4 regions of the Bradyrhizobium sp. AZCC 1578 genome follow, and region 1 is predicted to be linked to each of the others. Evidence: predicted binding sites of a transcription regulator. Region 1 holds the regulator's gene; each other region holds the start of a gene.
What was found. Region 1 encodes LexA, which represses DNA repair genes until DNA is damaged. Its sites were predicted from a motif close to TGTTCNNNNTGTGTTCNG; they were not measured.

Region 1 (4,111 bases):
GACATCGACGGATGACGTGGCGAGGGCACTGACCGCACTTGGAATTTGAGGGAGGTCTGCCCGTGGCGTTGATGCCGGTTGCCGATGCATTGTCTGCCATCCTCGCGGGCGCCGATCCCCTGCCCGAAGAAATGGTGGCGCTCGATGAGGCGTATCACCGCATTCTCGCACGCGACGTCGCCTCGCGGCGGACGCAACCGCCGCAAGCGATGTCGGCGATGGACGGCTATGCGGTGCGCGCAGCTGACGCCGCCGATGTCAGCGCGCGGCTAAAGGTGATCGGCGAGGTCGCCGCCGGCCGCCCGTTCGAGCGGAAGGTCGGCCCGGGGGAAGCGGTGCGGATCTTTACCGGCGGCGTGATTCCCGATGGCGCCGACGCTGTCATCATCCAGGAAGACACTGGCGTCGAGGGCGATCATATCACCATCACGGAAGCTGCCGTTCCGGGGCGGCATATCCGCGCCGCGGGCGTTGATTTCCGCGAAGGCGACGTCCTCCTCAAACGCGGGCGCCGCCTCACCGACCGCGACCTCTCGCTCGCCGCCGGCATGAACTACCCGGAGCTTGCGGTGCACCGCCGCCCGAAAGTTGCGATGCTGGCGACCGGCGACGAGCTGGTGATGCCGGGCGCAAGCCCTAGCCCCGGCCAGATCGTCTATTCCAACGGCTACGGCTTGCGGGCACTGGCGCGGGCCGAAGGGGCAGAAATCATCGACCTCGGAATCGCCGCCGACACCGTCGCCGCGACCACGGACGGCATCCGCCGTGCCCGCAAGGCCGACGCGGACATCCTGATCACCCTGGGCGGCGCGTCGGTCGGCGACCACGACCTCGTCAAGCGGTCGCTGGAAGCCGAGGGCGTCGCCATCGCATTCTGGCGGATCGCGATGCGGCCGGGCAAGCCGATGATGCACGGCAGGCTGGGCGCGATGCGGGTGATCGGCCTGCCAGGCAATCCCGTCTCCTCGTATGTCTGCGGCTTCCTGTTCCTGGTGCCGCTGATTCGCGCTCTATCGGGCCGCGATACCATCCATCACCTGCGCGAAAGCGCGCTGCTCGGCCGCGATCTCGCCGCCAATGATAAGCGCGAAGACTATCTTCGCGCCCGCCTCGAAGCCCGCGACGACGGCACGCTGGTTGCCGTGCCGGTGAACCATCAGGACTCGTCGCTATCAGGGAATCTCGCTGCGGCACGTGCACTTGTGATACGTCCGCCGTTCGCGCCGGCTGCCACAAAGGGTTCTCGTTGCGAGCTGCTCCGGCTGCCGGAATGACGCCTGAACGGTGTTCCCCCAGCACCTTGGGCCGGAACCGCAATGCGTTCACCTGAAATTAAGTGGTTGCGGAACACATATCGAACATATAGTGTCCGTTCATGATTTGTTTCGACTGCTAGTGTCTTTGATCGAGAGTTTGGGGACTCCACGATCCGGGCGCTGAAAATTCGGAACGAGACGACGCCAACCGGGGGATTGCTCGCGATGCTTACGCGCAAACAGTACGAACTTCTGCGTTTCATCAATGAACGGCTGAAAGAGGCCGGCGTGCCGCCCTCCTTCGATGAGATGAAGGACGCGCTCGATCTGCGCTCGAAATCCGGAATCCACCGCCTCATCACCGCACTGGAGGAGCGTGGCTTCATCCGTCGCCTGCCCAACCGCGCCCGCGCCATCGAAGTCATCAAGCTGCCCGAGCTCGCAGCCGCCGCCAACAGCCGCCGCGGCTTCACGCCGAGCGTGATCGAGGGTACGCTTGGCAAACGCACAGTGAGCGCGCCGGCCGCCGAGGACGACGGCAATCGCCCGGTGGCCGTGCCTGTCATGGGCCGGATTGCCGCCGGTACGCCGATCGAGGCGCTGCAGACCCGCAGCCACACCATCAGCGTACCGCCGGACATGCTCGGCTCCGGCGAACATTACGCGCTCGAAGTGCGCGGCGATTCCATGGTGGACGCGGGCATTCTCGACGGCGACATGGCGCTGATCCAACGCAACGAGACCGCCGACACCGGCGACATCGTCGTGGCGCTGATCGACGAGGAGGAAGCCACGCTGAAGCGCTTCCGCCGCCGCGGCGCCTCGATCGCGCTCGAGCCCGCCAACACCGCCTATGAAGTCCGCATCCTGCCGCCGAACCGGGTCCGGATTCAGGGCAAGCTGATCGGGCTCTACCGCAAATACTGACCCGTTATGCCGTCCGGGCCGTGACGGAAAAGAGCCTCGGCCCGCGGCCGGGGTTTTTTGTTGCGCGTTTGGAACCAACGCCCGTTAGCGCGTTTGTGAATGTGGCGCAGTGCGCCAGTCGCAGAATTGCCCAGAAACGAGAAAAGGCTCTGCGCCATGTCCACTCTGATAGAGGCCTGTGCCTCCTTCTAGACACGGGTCAGCTATCTCAAACGAGGGAGCCATCCGATGTGTGACTATAGCCTGCATGCTGTGGCTACGCGGCCTGCCGAGGTCGGCGAGACGCTGATCACCACGACATTCCGCGGTACATCGACCCGCGGCTTTGCGTCGGAACGCGAGCCTGCAGTGGCGGTCTGCATGCTTCCCGGCACCGAACTGGCGTTCGCTGAGGACGTCAAATACGACAACCGGTGGATCTGGACTCGAACCACCGACTGGCGGGTCGGCAAGTTCAATCAAATCGACCCCCATATCTCCGACCGTCACCATGACGCGATCGAATTTCCCGACGGAAGCCATGTGCTGGTGACGCAGCTTTGCGAAGGCCAGCGCGCGACCGTGCTGCAATTGCCGGTGGTCCAGACCGGTGGCGAACGCGCGCCGAAGGTGACGGAAGCGCGTCCGGCCGAATCGATCGTGACCGGATAAACGCCCACGCGCATATGATCCGCCGGCCCAAGGCCGGCGGATCATGGTGGTACATTTTTCAGAACTCGGCACCGCAGGGGGCAGTCGGTGGTCAACAAGGTAACGTGGCAAAAAGCCGGGCGCGTCACTGAGCCCGGGCGGTACATGTTCAGGTACGGCTGGCTCACCATCACGGCCGAGGATCTCGCAATCTGGCAACAATTCCCCGACGCATCGTTCACGCTGGTCGCTCTGCCGTCGGCGCCCGACGCGCCCGAGGAATTCCATCTCGGCGCGTTCGAAATTCCAGCCAAACCCACGGTCGACGAGCACTGACGCCCGTCTACTCCTCCGCCTGAAGGTCTGCCTCGGCCGGCGTGGCATCGACGCTGCGCGGTGGCACGACGCGCGGCGCCAACACGGTGGTGTCGGCCTCACTCTCGTCGGCTATGGCCGGCGACCAAGGCCGGTCGATCCCCCTCGGCTTGACCGCCTCGACGGCAAATCCCTCGCGGCCACGCCGCAACGCCATCGCGCCCTGACGCCGCAGCCGTTCGGCGCCGATGACGGAAGCACCGCATGCCGCCGGGGCCTGCCGCAGCGTCACAATGATTGCCGCGCGCTCGCAATCGTCCGAAAACGCCTCGGGCCTGAGCGCCTGCGCGATCAGGCCGCCGCCGACGGCTTGCACCACGCAGCCAAGATCGTCGCATGAGACGCCTGACGTGAGCGAGGCGTCAGCCGCCGTTCGTGCGTCCGCATCCGCCGCCAGCCACTCCTTCAAGAGGAAGACGTCTCGAGACCCCTTGGCCGCGTGCATCAAATGCAGCCGGCCATCCTGGCCGCGCACCCCGACATTGCGCCCGTCGGCGGAAATCAGGATATCCGGCTGCGGCGCCCTCGCCGCCCACAGCGCCGCTGATAGTACCAGCGCCGCTCCCGACCAGCGCAGCGGCGTGCGCAACAGGCCGAGCAGGATGATGCCGAGGCTCGCCGCAATCAGCGGTCCGATGCCGAAGGCCGGCACCCGGCCGACCGCGCCGGGTAACGCCGCGACCCATTGCGTCACCGCAATCATCCAGTCGATGCCGAGGCCCATGGCCGCCCAGAACAGTCGATCGAAGCCGAACGGCATCGCGACGAGGCCAAGCAGGCCCGCCGGCATCACCAGCGCGGAGACCACCGGCATCGCCGCGAGGTTGGCCAGCACGCCGTAAGGCGTGACCCGGTGAAAGTGAAAGGCGGCGTAAGGCATGGTCGCAAGCCCCGCCACCAACGAGGCCAGCAACAGCATGGTG
Region 2 (4,111 bases), 2.6 Mb from region 1:
ATGGTGGTGAGCGTCGCAGCGGTCGCCTCGGCGCCGCCGGCGACCGAATTGGCCGCGCGCTCGAGCTGGCGGATCATCGCGCCGAGTTCGAGTTCCAGAAGTTCGAGGATCGCCCTGGCCGACTCGCCATCGCCAGAGCCGGCCTCCGTCACGGCGGCGGCTGGCTGAGCCGCCGTCTGAGCCTTGGGCCGGACGGCAGGCAAGACCGGTTCCGGCACCCGCTTTTTGAACAAACCGAAGGCCATGACGTCTCTTAAAAGTTGAGCATCGGTGCGAAATCCTCTCATCCGAGCATGAAATCATGGTTAACAACTGCCTGATATTTCGGCGCGCGGCAGTACCGGCATACCCGGATGGGCTGTAAATCTTTGATTTCGGCCAATTGTCGGCCTATAAGGCCGCGCTTCACCCCCTACATCCCCGGGACGAATCCAAGAGACTCCGCATGGCCGGTCATTCCCAATTCAAGAACATCATGCACCGCAAGGGCCGGCAGGATGCGCAGAAGTCCAAGCTGTTCAGCAAGCTGGCCCGCGAAATCACGGTCGCCGCCAAGCTTGGAACGCCGGACCCGGCGATGAACCCCCGGTTGCGCGCGGCCGTGATCGCGGCGCGCCAGGAAAACATGCCGAAGGACAATATCGAGCGCGCCATCAAGAAGGCGATCGGCGGTGAGAGCGAGAGCTATGACGAGATCCGCTACGAAGGCTACGGCCCTGGCGGCGTCGCCATCATCGTCGAGGCGCTGACGGACAACCGCAACCGCGCCGCCTCCGACATCCGCTCCTACTTCACCAAGTCCGGCGGCAATCTCGGTGAAACCGGCTCGGTCGCTTTCATGTTCGACCGCACCGGCATCATCGAATACGATGCCAGCAAGGCCTCCGACGACGCGATGCTGGAAGCCGCGATCGAGGCCGGCGCCGACGACGTCGTATCCAGCGAAAGCGGCCACGAGATCTACGCCTCGCAGGAAACCTTTCGCGAGGTTGCGAAAGCGCTGGAAGCCAAGTTCGGCGAAGCCCGCAAGGCAGCGCTGACCTGGAAGCCGCAGAACACGGTCGCTGTCGACGATGAGACCGGCGAGAAGCTGTTGAAGCTGATGGATCTCTTGAACGAGCACGACGACGTGCAGAACGTCTACGCCAATTTCGAAGTCTCCGACGCGCTGGTCGCCAAGATGGGCGGGTAGGCTGTCGTCCCTGCGAACGCAGGGACCCATACGCCGCGGCTTCTCCGTAGCGTGATGGGATAGTTACTTCGTGAAACAATCAAAGCCGGTGGCTATGGGTCCCTGCGTTCGCAGGGACGACGATGGTTCGACGATTAAGGCGCATTAACCCTCCGGCACGACAGCCCGCATCCAGGGGATTTCCGTTCTCTTTATGTTTCGTTCATCCGGCTCTGGCGTTATCACTACGCCATGACATCCCCACCGATTCGCCACCCCGTCCGGATTATCGGCATCGACCCCGGCCTGCGCCGCACCGGCTGGGGCGTGATCGAGACCGAGGGCAACCGGCTCGTCTTCGTCGGCTGCGGCTCGGTGGAGCCGCCGGACAACCTGCCCATAGCGAGCCGCCTGCTCGCGATCCATGAGGGGCTCGCCGCCGTGCTCGGCGATTTCAGGCCGGCGGAAGCCGCGGTGGAGCAGACTTTTGTCAACAAGGACGGCGTGGCGACGCTGAAGCTCGGCCAGGCCCGCGGCGTCGCCATGTTGGCGCCCGCGATGTTCGGCATATCGGTTGCGGAATATGCGCCCAACCAGGTCAAGAAAACCGTGGTCGGCGCCGGCCACGCCGACAAGAACCAGATCGCGGTGATGCTGAAGATATTGCTGCCGAAGGCCGAACCGAAATCCGCCGACGCCGCCGACGCGCTGGCGATCGCCATCACCCATGCCCACCACCGCCAGAGCGCGGCGCTGCGGATGAAAGTGGCGAGCGCATGATGAGCCGTGGCCATGTAATGCCAAGTGAGGAGAGCACACTCATCAGGCTCCCTCCCCCCTTGCGGGGGAGGGTTGGGGAGAGGGGTAAGCCCCGGGCTCCGATCAAAGTCGTGCGGCGACAATCCATCAACGAACGCCGCAAGATGATGAGTGAGGATGCGAGTGCTTCGCCTCAGACAACTGAGCAAGCGGCACCCCTCTCCCTAACCCTCCCCCGCAAGGGGGGAGGGAACCCGTCCGCTAGTGCGCCCCTCGCTAACGTTGGGTCCACCATCGCGAGCGAGTTGCCCCAATGATCGGCAAACTCAAAGGCCTGATCGATTCTTACGGCGAGGATTACGTGATCCTCGATGTCGGCGGCGTCGGCTATCAGGTGCATTGTTCCTCGCGCACGCTGCAGGCGCTGCCGTCGCCCGGTGAGGCTGCGGTGCTGTCGATCGAGACCTATGTCCGCGAGGATCAGATAAAACTGTTCGGCTTCCGCACCGATACCGAGCGCGAGTGGTTTCGCCTGCTGCAGACCGTGCAGGGCGTCGGCGCCAAGGTCGCGCTCGCCGTGCTGTCGACGCTGCCGCCGGCTGAACTCGCCAATGCGATTGCGCTGCGCGACAAGGCCGCGGTGTCGCGCACACCCCCCGGCGTCGGGCCAAAGGTCGCCGAGCGCATCGTCTCTGAATTGAAGGACAAGGCGCCCGCGTTCGCCAATGTCGATCCCGCCGTGGTGCATCTCGCCGGCGCCATCGACAGCCACCGCGCGCCGCGCCCGGTCACCGACGCGATCTCGGCTTTGGTCAATCTCGGCTACGGCCAGCCGCAGGCCGCCGCCGCCATCGCCGCCGCCTCGCGCAGCGCGGGCGAGAATGCCGAGACGGCCCAACTGATCCGGCTGGGCCTGAAGGAACTGGCGAAATAGGCTATGTTCGCCACTGACTGTCGAAGGAATGCGTTGCTGCCATGTTGAGCGAGAAAGACCAGGAACTAATTGCCGCCGCGATTGACGCAATCAGGCCGCGTTATCGCAACAAGTGGCAGGAGGTCGGCGCTGCGATGCGCACCCGCGACGGCCGCATCGTCACCGGTGTGAATATCGATGCCTATATTGGTCGGATCGCCGTCTGCGCGGAGGCGATCGCCATTGGGCGCGCCATCACCGAAACCGGCGATCGCGGCATCGAGACCATCGTCGCCGTGCGCCATCCGAAGCCGGACGAGCCCGGCAGTATCGCCGTGGTATCGCCCTGCGGCATCTGTCGCGAGCTGATCCACGATTACGATGCAAAGGCGCGGGTCATCGTTCCCGACAATGGTCGCGAGCCGAAGGTCGTCACCATCGGCGAGCTTTTGCCCAACAAGTACCGGAGGGGCAACGGGTGAACACCCCCTCCCGCATCGTCACGCCCGAGCGCCGGTCCGACGATGTCGGCGACACCGCGCTGCGTCCGCAATTGCTGTCCGAGTTCGTCGGCCAGGCGCAGGCGCGCAAGAATCTCTCAATCTTCATCGAGGCCGCGCGAAAGCGTGGCGAGGCGCTGGACCACGTGCTGTTCGTCGGGCCTCCCGGCCTCGGCAAGACCACGCTGGCGCAGATCGTCGCGCGCGAGCTCGGCGTAGGATTTCGTGCCACTTCCGGTCCCGTCATCGCCAAGGCCGGCGATCTCGCCGCACTGCTCACCAATCTCGAAGAGCGCGACGTGCTGTTCATCGACGAAATCCATCGCCTCAGCCCGGCCGTCGAGGAGGTGCTGTACCCTGCGATGGAGGATTTTCAGCTCGACCTCATCATCGGCGAGGGGCCGGCGGCGCGTTCGGTGAAGATCGATCTCGCAAAGTTCACTCTTGTCGGCGCCACGACGCGCGCAGGGCTGTTGACCAATCCGCTGCGCGACCGCTTCGGCATTCCGATCCGGCTGAACTTCTACACCGAGGAAGAGCTGGAGAAGATCGTCAGCCGCGGCGCCCGCGTGCTCAACATCGGCATGACGCCTGACGGGGCCAACGAGATCGCGCGCCGCGCCCGCGGCACGCCGCGTATCGCCGGCCGCCTGCTGCGCCGCGTACGCGATTTTGCATCCGCAGCCGACGCCAGCTCGGTCGACCGCGCCATCGCCGACCACGCGCTGAGCGCACTGGAAGTCGATGCCGCCGGCCTGGACGCCATGG
Region 3 (4,111 bases), 5.9 Mb from region 1:
CGACGCGTTTTCCGCCGATGCGCGCGGCGATGCGGTCGATCAGCGCGGACAATTCGTCATTGTCATGGACATTGGCATCGAGATCGCGCTGCTGCTGCACCACGATTTCGGTGCGGCTGGCGGAGAGACGAATGAGATCGAAACCGAAGCCGGGGTCGAGGGGATCGTTGAGCGCATCGAGCCGTTCGCGAAACAGGCGGTCGATCACTTCAGCTTTTGTCACCGGACGCCCGGTATCGACCGAGATCGTGCGCACCGCGCCGTCGGTGCGGAAGAAGCTCGCCTCCAACCGCCGCGCGCCCTTGCCCTGCTTGTCCATCGCCGTAACCAGCATTTGAGCGAGCGCGGACAGGTTCATCGCGATCACGGTGCCGGTCGTGACCGGTTCGGGAAAGCGTTTCTCGACGATATAATCCGGCGGCGGTTTGCGCGGGCTGATCGGCGCATCGCCCTGCCCCAGCGCCTGCTGCAACAGCGTCGTGAAGGGCGCACCGAACCGCGCCGTGATTTCGTGGCGTCCTCGCGAGGCGACATCGCCGATGGTCTTCAACCCAGCACGGCGCAGGCCGGCGGTGATGGCATCACCGGCGCCGAGCGCAGATACCGGCAACGGACTGACGGCCTCCGCCTCCTCGCCCTCGGCAATGATTTTTCCGGAAGTCTGGCGCGTCAGCGTGCGGGCGCAGATCGAGGTGCTCGCGATCGCGGCGCTAACGGCAAAGCCGCGGCGGCTCAGCGCGCCGCTGACGATCTGCAGCAACGCACGCTCGCCGCCGAACAGATGGGCGCAGCCGGTGATGTCGAGGAACAAGCCGTACGGCGGATCGAGCGCCACCAGCGGGGTGAAGCGGTCGCACCAGTCGGCGATGTCTTCGAGCGTTTTGCGATCGGCGACTTCATCCGCGTCGAACACCGTCAGCTCGGGACAGATCGCGCGCGCATTGGCGAGCGGCAGGCCGATCGAGAGGCCGGCCTGGACAGCGGCCTCGTCGAGGGAATGGATCAGGATGGCATTGTGCTGCTTGGCAACGACGACGGAGGGGTACTTCACCTCTCCCGCTTGCGGGGGTCGAGACGAGCGAAGCTCGCTCTGAGGTCGGATCGCATCGCAAGATGCGATCCGGGTGGGAGCTCTCTCCATACGAACAGTGTCACTCGCGGCGAGACCCCCACCCCAACCCTCCCCCGCAAGCGGGAGAGGGAGCCGACTGTTCGTGTCGTGAGAGATATCAACCGGGGCGGCGGTGCCGTTCCCTCCCCCCTTGCGGGGGAGGGTTAGGGAGAGGGGTAAGCCACGAGCACTGCCGTTGCCGCCACCCCTCTCCCCCGCCCTCCCCCGCAAGGGGGGAGGGAGCCCACTGTTCGTGTGGTTAGAGATTTCGCTTGAAACCGCTTGGCAATTTTCAGCTTGCGCGGCGCTGGCCGGCGAAAGCTTGCGCTTGATGCGGTCGATGGGCAGGCGTGGCAGCCAGAGGCTGAGGATACGCCGACGGTTCTCTGAATAGGCACTCATCACAATTCCATTCCATGATCCAGCGGCCGACCGGGCCATGACGGTTACGAACGAGTTGCGCGTCGAACACCGGCGCGCCCCAGGCGCTCCAAGGCGCCGCAGGCTTTGGAGCCGCCGCAGGCTTTGGAGGCGCGCCCGGCGGCGAATGCGCCGCGCGCACGATCCATCGGGTCTCCGCGGTCGAGGGGCGCGGCTCCGCCGCCACCCGCAGCAGCAATGCGGTGACGCCGGAGGCTGCTGCGGCCAGCGTGAGCTTGCGGCTGGCGACGAGATCGAGCTGACGCGCCTGCCCCCAGACTTCCAGCACGACGGCGCCGAGCGCGTCGCAGGCCAGCGCGTCGGCGGCGGTCCGCAGCGCAGCGTCAGTGTCGGTGGCGCGCACGGTGACGAGCAATCGCGGATCGAGCCCGAGTTCGGCGAGCCCGCTCATCGACAGCGCGCCCGATTCAATTTCCGAAAAATCCTGCCGTACCCAGACCAGCGGCCGGCGCTGCGACACCCTTCCCGCCAGCCCTGCGATGAAGCCGGTTGCGGTCGCGCTCTGGTGTCCCTCGGCGAACACTTCATGCACCGCCGCGAGCGCAAGCCCGCCGTGCAGCACAGTATCTGCCGCCTTATGGCCAAGCGTAATCTTGTTGAGGTCATGCGCATCGCCATGCGCCTCCAGGCGCTCGATGCTTCCGCGCAAACTCGCAAGCGTGCTTGTGCGTGCGGTGCTCATCCGCCGTTCCTTCAGAAAATTGGCCTTTACCGCTTTTTCCCTAAGTGAACGCGCGGCTGGCTCATTTGTTCATGATATGTTCTAATATAAAGCTAACAGCGCCGGCAGAGTCAATCGAGATCGACGCTTTGGCGATTCATGAGCGGAATCAAAGGGATTCGCGGGCCCCTCCAGACGACCGCAAAGCCGTTGCGCGGGGATGCGGGCAGAGAGTGTGGAGTAAGCACATGCACCACATCATCCTAGATAGCCAAACTGATTTTGATGGCTGGCGTAAAGCGGCCCGCGCGCTGGCGCTGAATGACGTGAAACCGTCCGACGTGAGCTGGCGCGTGGCTGATGATGCGCCCGAACTGTTCGCACCGACCGCGCCGCCGCTCGAGCCGCCACAGGGCACCTTCAACGTGCCGGCCAGGTTCGTCGAACTGGCGGAGGTTGCGATCCTGCACCGCAACCCCGAGCGCTTCGCCCTGCTCTATCGCCTGCTATGGCGGTTGCGGACGCATCACGATCTGCTTGAACTCACGACCGATCCTGACGTGGCCGAGATCACCGCGATGGCCAAGGCCGTGCGCCGCGACGAGCACAGGATGCATGTCCTTGTCCGCTTCCGCGAAATAGGCCGCGAGCAGAAATCCCACTTCGTCGCCTGGTTCGAGCCGGAGCATCACATCGTCGAACTGGCCGCCCCGTTCTTCGCGCGCCGTTTCGCCGACATGCCCTGGTCGATCCTGACGCCTGATCTCTGCGCGCATTGGGATGGCCATGTCATCTCGTTTACGCCGGGCGTCAGCAGAAGCGAAGCCCCCAGCGCCGACCGGCTGGAGGAAACCTGGCGGCGCTATTCAGCCAGCATCTTCAACCCGGCGCGGCTGACGGTGAAGACGAGGAACCTGCAAGAGGGTTCAATAATTAAGCCTGCAGTCAAGCGTGCGGAACGCGACGCTACGGAACCACACCAGGCGCCAAAACGGCCGGAGCCGCCCATGGTGCGCAGAAGAGTTCAGGACGACATCGAGACGCTGCGCGAAGAAGCCGCCGATTGCCGCGCCTGTCATCTTTACAAGAATGCCACCCAGACCGTGTTCGGCGAAGGCCGGCAAACCGCGCGGATCATGCTGGTTGGCGAGCAGCCCGGCGACAAGGAAGACCTCGCCGGCAAACCGTTCGTCGGGCCCGCGGGGCAAATGCTCGACCGCGCACTGGAAGAAGCCGGCATCGACCGCCGCACGGTCTACGTCACCAATGCGGTCAAGCATTTCAAGTTCGTGCCGCGCGGAAAAATCCGCCTGCACCAGAAGCCGAACACGCCGGAGATCAAGGCCTGCCGGCAGTGGTACGAGCGCGAGCTGGCCGCGATCAAACCCGATCTGGTGGTGGCAATGGGCGCAACCGCAGCGCAAAGCGTGTTCGGGAAAATTACGCCGATCAACAAGAACCGCGGCCGCGCGATCGATCTCGACGACGGCACCACGGCGCTGGTGACGGTGCACCCGTCCTATCTGCTGCGATTGCCGGACGCCGACGCCAAGGCGCGCGAATACCGGCGCTTCGTCCAGGACCTCAAAATCGCCGCCGATGTGCTGCGAAAATCGGCACATGCGGCCTGAATTCCGCCAATCCGATAGTCGCAATTTCTGGTGAAACATAACGGGAAAAATTGACAATCCCGCCTGCAACTATTAATTGATAGAAGACACAATCGCATTCTCAAGGGAATGTGGCAAGGGAATGTGGGACGTCTGCTCACGCGATGATGCTCCCACATGGTCGACGCGCTGCGCGGTTCCCTACCTCCAGCCCCGGCGCCGTGCAGCGCGCGACCCTCTTCATTCAAGAACCTCTTAGCGTTGCACCGCATGGCGACGTTCCCCGGA
Region 4 (4,111 bases), 770 kb from region 1:
CCCGTACCAGCCTGCGGGACTGGTTCTACGTGATGTTCCTGTTTTGCGAGACCCGGAACGGCGTGGCCGCGAAAGAGGTCCAGCGCCAGCTAGGCGTGACCTACAAAACCGCTTGGCGAATGTGCCACCTGATCCGACTCTATATGGGCTACGTTGACGGCGACTATCCGATGGGCGGTCTCGGCAAGACGGTGGAGGCTGATGAGACCTTCATCGGCGGCAAGGACGAACTTGGCAAGGACGATAAGGCAATCGTGTTTGGCGTGATCGAGCGTGGCGGCGATGTCGTCACTCGCGTCGTGCAGGCGCGCACCAAGCATCACATCATTCCGCATATCGTGCGGTTCGTGAAAGACGGCTCGCGCCTTCACACGGACGAAGCGTCAAACTTCAAGCTGCTTAAAGAGCGTTACGGCTATGACCACGAAATGGTCGATCACTCAGCCAAGGAACACGTTCGCGACGACGTTCACACCAACTCAATCGAATCGTTCTGGTCGCAGGTTAAGCGCGGTATCAACGGGACTTACGTTTGGGTTTCGAAGAAGCACTTGCAGCTTTACCTGCGCGAGTTCGAGTATCGCCATAACCTGCGCCGCCAGCCTGCTTTGATGTTCGAGCTTTTGTTGCAGGCGTTTCCCCGGGTACGGGTTGAGTAACCATCGCCTGCAAGAGTTGGTCGAAGCGTCTCGTGGTGTTTGGCTGTTTCTTGTTCATGGGGAAATCTTTCCTCTCAACTCAAGTACTTTAGCCCGCGCTTCGTTTCTCCATTGCACGAATAGATTCATTGCTTCGTGATATTCCGTCATTGAATCGTCCATGAATGCCAGCAGCGCCTCCTTGGAGGCGTTTTGCTTGACCGTATCTTGAACGTACATGAACTGAACCAGATATTTTTCAATAGCCTTTAGCGTCTTGGTGAACTGCGGCTGCTCGACCATTCCAGTAAGATCTTTGTATTCTGGCGTGTTGTTGCGCAAACTATCAAGTTTAAGGCACGCGGCCTTAAACTCGTCACGGAAGGCCAGCAGATCAGGTCGAAATGTGGGATTGTCCTTTGGGTCTTTGAGGGCGTTCCACCAATTTTGTTGCAATGGAAATTTGTCGATGACCGGCTGCATGTCATCCGACAACACCTTAAGAAACTTGTCGATTGCTCTGACCTTCAATTCCGCTTCATAGGTTGATAGCGGTCGGGGTGCGGGAGGCGGCGGCGGTGCGGGGGGAACAACAGCAGGGGTAGTTGTAGTTAAAACCTCCGGCGCGGTTTCTTTTTGCGGTTTAGCCGGAGTGGCGTTCAGGACCTTTATTTCAAGATCAAGGTTCTTCAGATCGCCCATGAAAGCGATGATTGCGCTCCTTGATTCTCTGTCCTTAACTTCGAATTCGGGGAGCGCTGATTGAGACGAAACAACAATCTGGCTTGCGTTCACAGGCTTTTCGAAGGTGAGAAAAACGTTCCAAGTTTTTATTTCTTTTCGCCCTTCGGGGGAAACTATAACGACAACGTTCGCAAGAGCATACCAGCGCCAAATATTTGATAGATGATTGGCTAGAGGGGGGCCGCCGCCAAATTTCAAGCTGAGGTGGGTGTCAATGTCACTTGCGGGCGTCACGTCTGCTTGTGGGGTGCCTGCCTGTGTAGATTGTGATTTCACCAAATGCCAGACGCCAAAGCCTGCGAAGCATATGGCGCTGACCAGCATTCCGATCATCGGTAGGGACATTTTGACGTCTCGCGGCTTGGTGCTCCAATAGATCAGAACCAGGCCGACGAGCACAACTAACAGGGCTGTACCTGGGGGAGGGTTGATCATCTTGTTGATGACCTCTCCAACCCAGCTTGGGTCTTTAGAGCGCTCGTAGAAAAAATCGAATGTTGTGATGGTTGCCAAGAATTTTCGCGCCAGCGGCAATTCCCATAGGAGGACACCAAGCCCCGCGAACCCCAACAAAGCCTTAACCGCAGTCTGCTTGACCATGAGCGAATCCCGGAACCGGCATACTACTACCGGTAGCTAAGGGGCAGTCCATACCACAAGTCATATTACATGTCCTAAGGGTATATATCTGCCGGCGCGGTGAAAAGAACATATTGCGAACATAGAACAAAGGTGGTACAAGGGTTCCTAGACGAAATCGAATCCCAAAAGCTGCTCACCGCCGTTTGTCCCGCTCGCGAATCCCCGCCATAAGGAGCACGTATTATGTCCGCCACTGCCCTGCGTATCGTTGAAGGATCCTCCATGGATAAGACCAAGGCCCTGTCTGCCGCGCTCTCCCAGATCGAGCGCCAGTTCGGCAAGGGCTCGGTGATGAAGCTGGGCAAGAACGACCGTTCGATGGACGTCGAGACGGTGTCCTCGGGCTCGCTCGGCCTCGACATTGCGCTTGGCGTCGGCGGGTTGCCGAAGGGGCGGGTGGTGGAAATCTACGGGCCGGAATCGTCGGGCAAGACCACGCTGGCGCTGCACACGGTGGCGGAAGGACAGAAGAAGGGCGGCATCTGCGCCTTCATTGACGCCGAACACGCGCTCGATCCGGTCTATGCGCGCAAGCTCGGCGTCAACATCGACGAACTCCTGATCTCGCAGCCCGATACCGGCGAGCAGGCGCTGGAAATCTGCGACACGCTGGTGCGCTCCGGCGCGATCGACGTGCTGGTGGTCGATTCGGTGGCGGCCCTGGTGCCGAAGGCCGAACTCGAAGGTGAGATGGGCGATGCGCTGCCCGGCTTGCAGGCGCGGCTGATGAGCCAGGCGCTGCGCAAGCTCACCGCCTCGATCAACAAGTCCAACACCATGGTGATCTTCATCAACCAGATCCGCATGAAGATCGGTGTGATGTACGGCTCGCCGGAAACAACCACCGGCGGCAACGCGCTGAAATTTTACGCCTCCGTCCGTCTCGACATCCGCCGCATCGGCGCCATCAAGGAGCGCGACGAAGTCGTCGGCAACACCACCCGCGTCAAGGTGGTGAAGAACAAGCTGGCGCCGCCTTTCAAGCAGGTCGAATTCGACATCATGTATGGCGAGGGCGTCTCCAAGATGGGCGAGATCCTCGACCTTGGCGTCAAGGCCGGCATCGTCGAAAAATCCGGCGCCTGGTTCTCCTATGACAGCCAGCGGCTGGGCCAGGGTCGCGAGAACGCAAAAGCCTTCCTCAAGGCTAATCCCGACATGGTCGCCAAGATCGAGACGGCGATCCGCCAGAACTCCGGCCTGATCGCCGAGCAGATTCTGGCAGGTCCCGCCAAGCGCGACGCCGACGGCGAGGAGCCGGCGGACGACGAATAAGTTTTGAGAAACGCTTCAGGGGTTAAGGCCTGAAACGTGACGGACGGGTGCTGCGGACGTTGAGTTGCCGACGTCCTCAGTGCCCGTTTTGTTTTTTGCGTTCCCCGGATGCTGCGCAGCGCGACGCTTCTCGAGCGGCGCAGTGCGCTGCTGATCCGGGTCTATCCGTTTTGCGCGTGTGTGGGTCCCGGCTCTGCGGAGCAGCGCTAGCGCGCTGCACCGCGTCCGGGACATGAGCCTCACTCCGCCGCTTGCGCGTAATCCTCAACCGGCGGGCATGAGCACACCAGATTGCGGTCGCCATAGACGTTGTCGACGCGACCGACCGGGCTCCAATATTTGTCGGTGCGCGAGATGCCATCGGGGAAACAACCCGTGGCGCGGCTGTAGGGGCGGTTCCATGCATCATCGACAATGTCGTGCACGGTGTGCGGGGCGTGGCGCAAGGGCGAGGCTTCGACCTTCCAGCGGCCGATCTCGATCTCCGTGATCTCGCTTCGGATCGCAATCATCGCGTCGCAGAACCGGTCCAGCTCCGCCTTCGATTCCGATTCGGTCGGCTCGATCATCAGCGTGCCCGGCACCGGAAAACTCATGGTCGGCGCGTGGAAGCCGTAGTCGATCAGGCGCTTTGCTATGTCATCGACGGTGACGCCGCTCGTCGTCTTCAGCGGGCGGGGATCGACGATGCATTCATGCGCGACGCGTCCCTTGGCGTTCTTGTAGAGCACCGGGAAATGCGGGTCGAGCCGGCTGGCGATGTAGTTGGCGTTGAGGATCGCCATTTCGGTGGCGCGCGTCAGGCCTTCGCC

Region 2: the regulator LexA is predicted to act here: its motif matches at 1,376-1,393, upstream of ruvC (crossover junction endodeoxyribonuclease RuvC).
Region 3: the regulator LexA is predicted to act here: its motif matches at 2,301-2,318, upstream of V1290_RS30815 (ImuA family protein).
Region 4: the regulator LexA is predicted to act here: its motif matches at 2,087-2,104, upstream of recA (recombinase RecA).

What each region holds. Positions count from the first base shown of each region.
Region 1 covers NZ_JAZHRZ010000001.1:552,027-556,137, forward strand. The annotation lists gene V1290_RS02860 (HAD-IA family hydrolase) at 1-49, shown strand, start outside; gene V1290_RS02865 (molybdopterin molybdotransferase MoeA) at 63-1,274, shown strand; gene lexA (transcriptional repressor LexA) at 1,482-2,183, shown strand; gene V1290_RS02875 (hypothetical protein) at 2,412-2,834, shown strand; gene V1290_RS02880 (hypothetical protein) at 2,922-3,149, shown strand; gene V1290_RS02885 (ComEC/Rec2 family competence protein) at 3,157-4,111, opposite strand, start outside.
Region 2 covers NZ_JAZHRZ010000001.1:3,111,591-3,115,701, reverse strand. The annotation lists gene V1290_RS14890 (methyl-accepting chemotaxis protein) at 1-245, opposite strand, end outside; gene V1290_RS14885 (YebC/PmpR family DNA-binding transcriptional regulator) at 446-1,192, shown strand; gene ruvC (crossover junction endodeoxyribonuclease RuvC) at 1,424-1,951, shown strand; gene ruvA (Holliday junction branch migration protein RuvA) at 2,244-2,864, shown strand; gene V1290_RS14870 (cytidine deaminase) at 2,906-3,325, shown strand; gene ruvB (Holliday junction branch migration DNA helicase RuvB) at 3,322-4,111, shown strand, end outside.
Region 3 covers NZ_JAZHRZ010000001.1:6,472,231-6,476,341, reverse strand. The annotation lists gene V1290_RS30820 (Y-family DNA polymerase) at 1-1,141, opposite strand, end outside; gene V1290_RS30815 (ImuA family protein) at 1,404-2,234, opposite strand; gene V1290_RS30810 (UdgX family uracil-DNA binding protein) at 2,462-3,844, shown strand.
Region 4 covers NZ_JAZHRZ010000001.1:1,317,086-1,321,196, reverse strand. The annotation lists gene V1290_RS06800 (IS1595 family transposase) at 1-659, shown strand, start outside; gene V1290_RS06795 (hypothetical protein) at 714-1,982, opposite strand; gene recA (recombinase RecA) at 2,208-3,299, shown strand; gene gcvP (aminomethyl-transferring glycine dehydrogenase) at 3,539-4,111, opposite strand, start outside.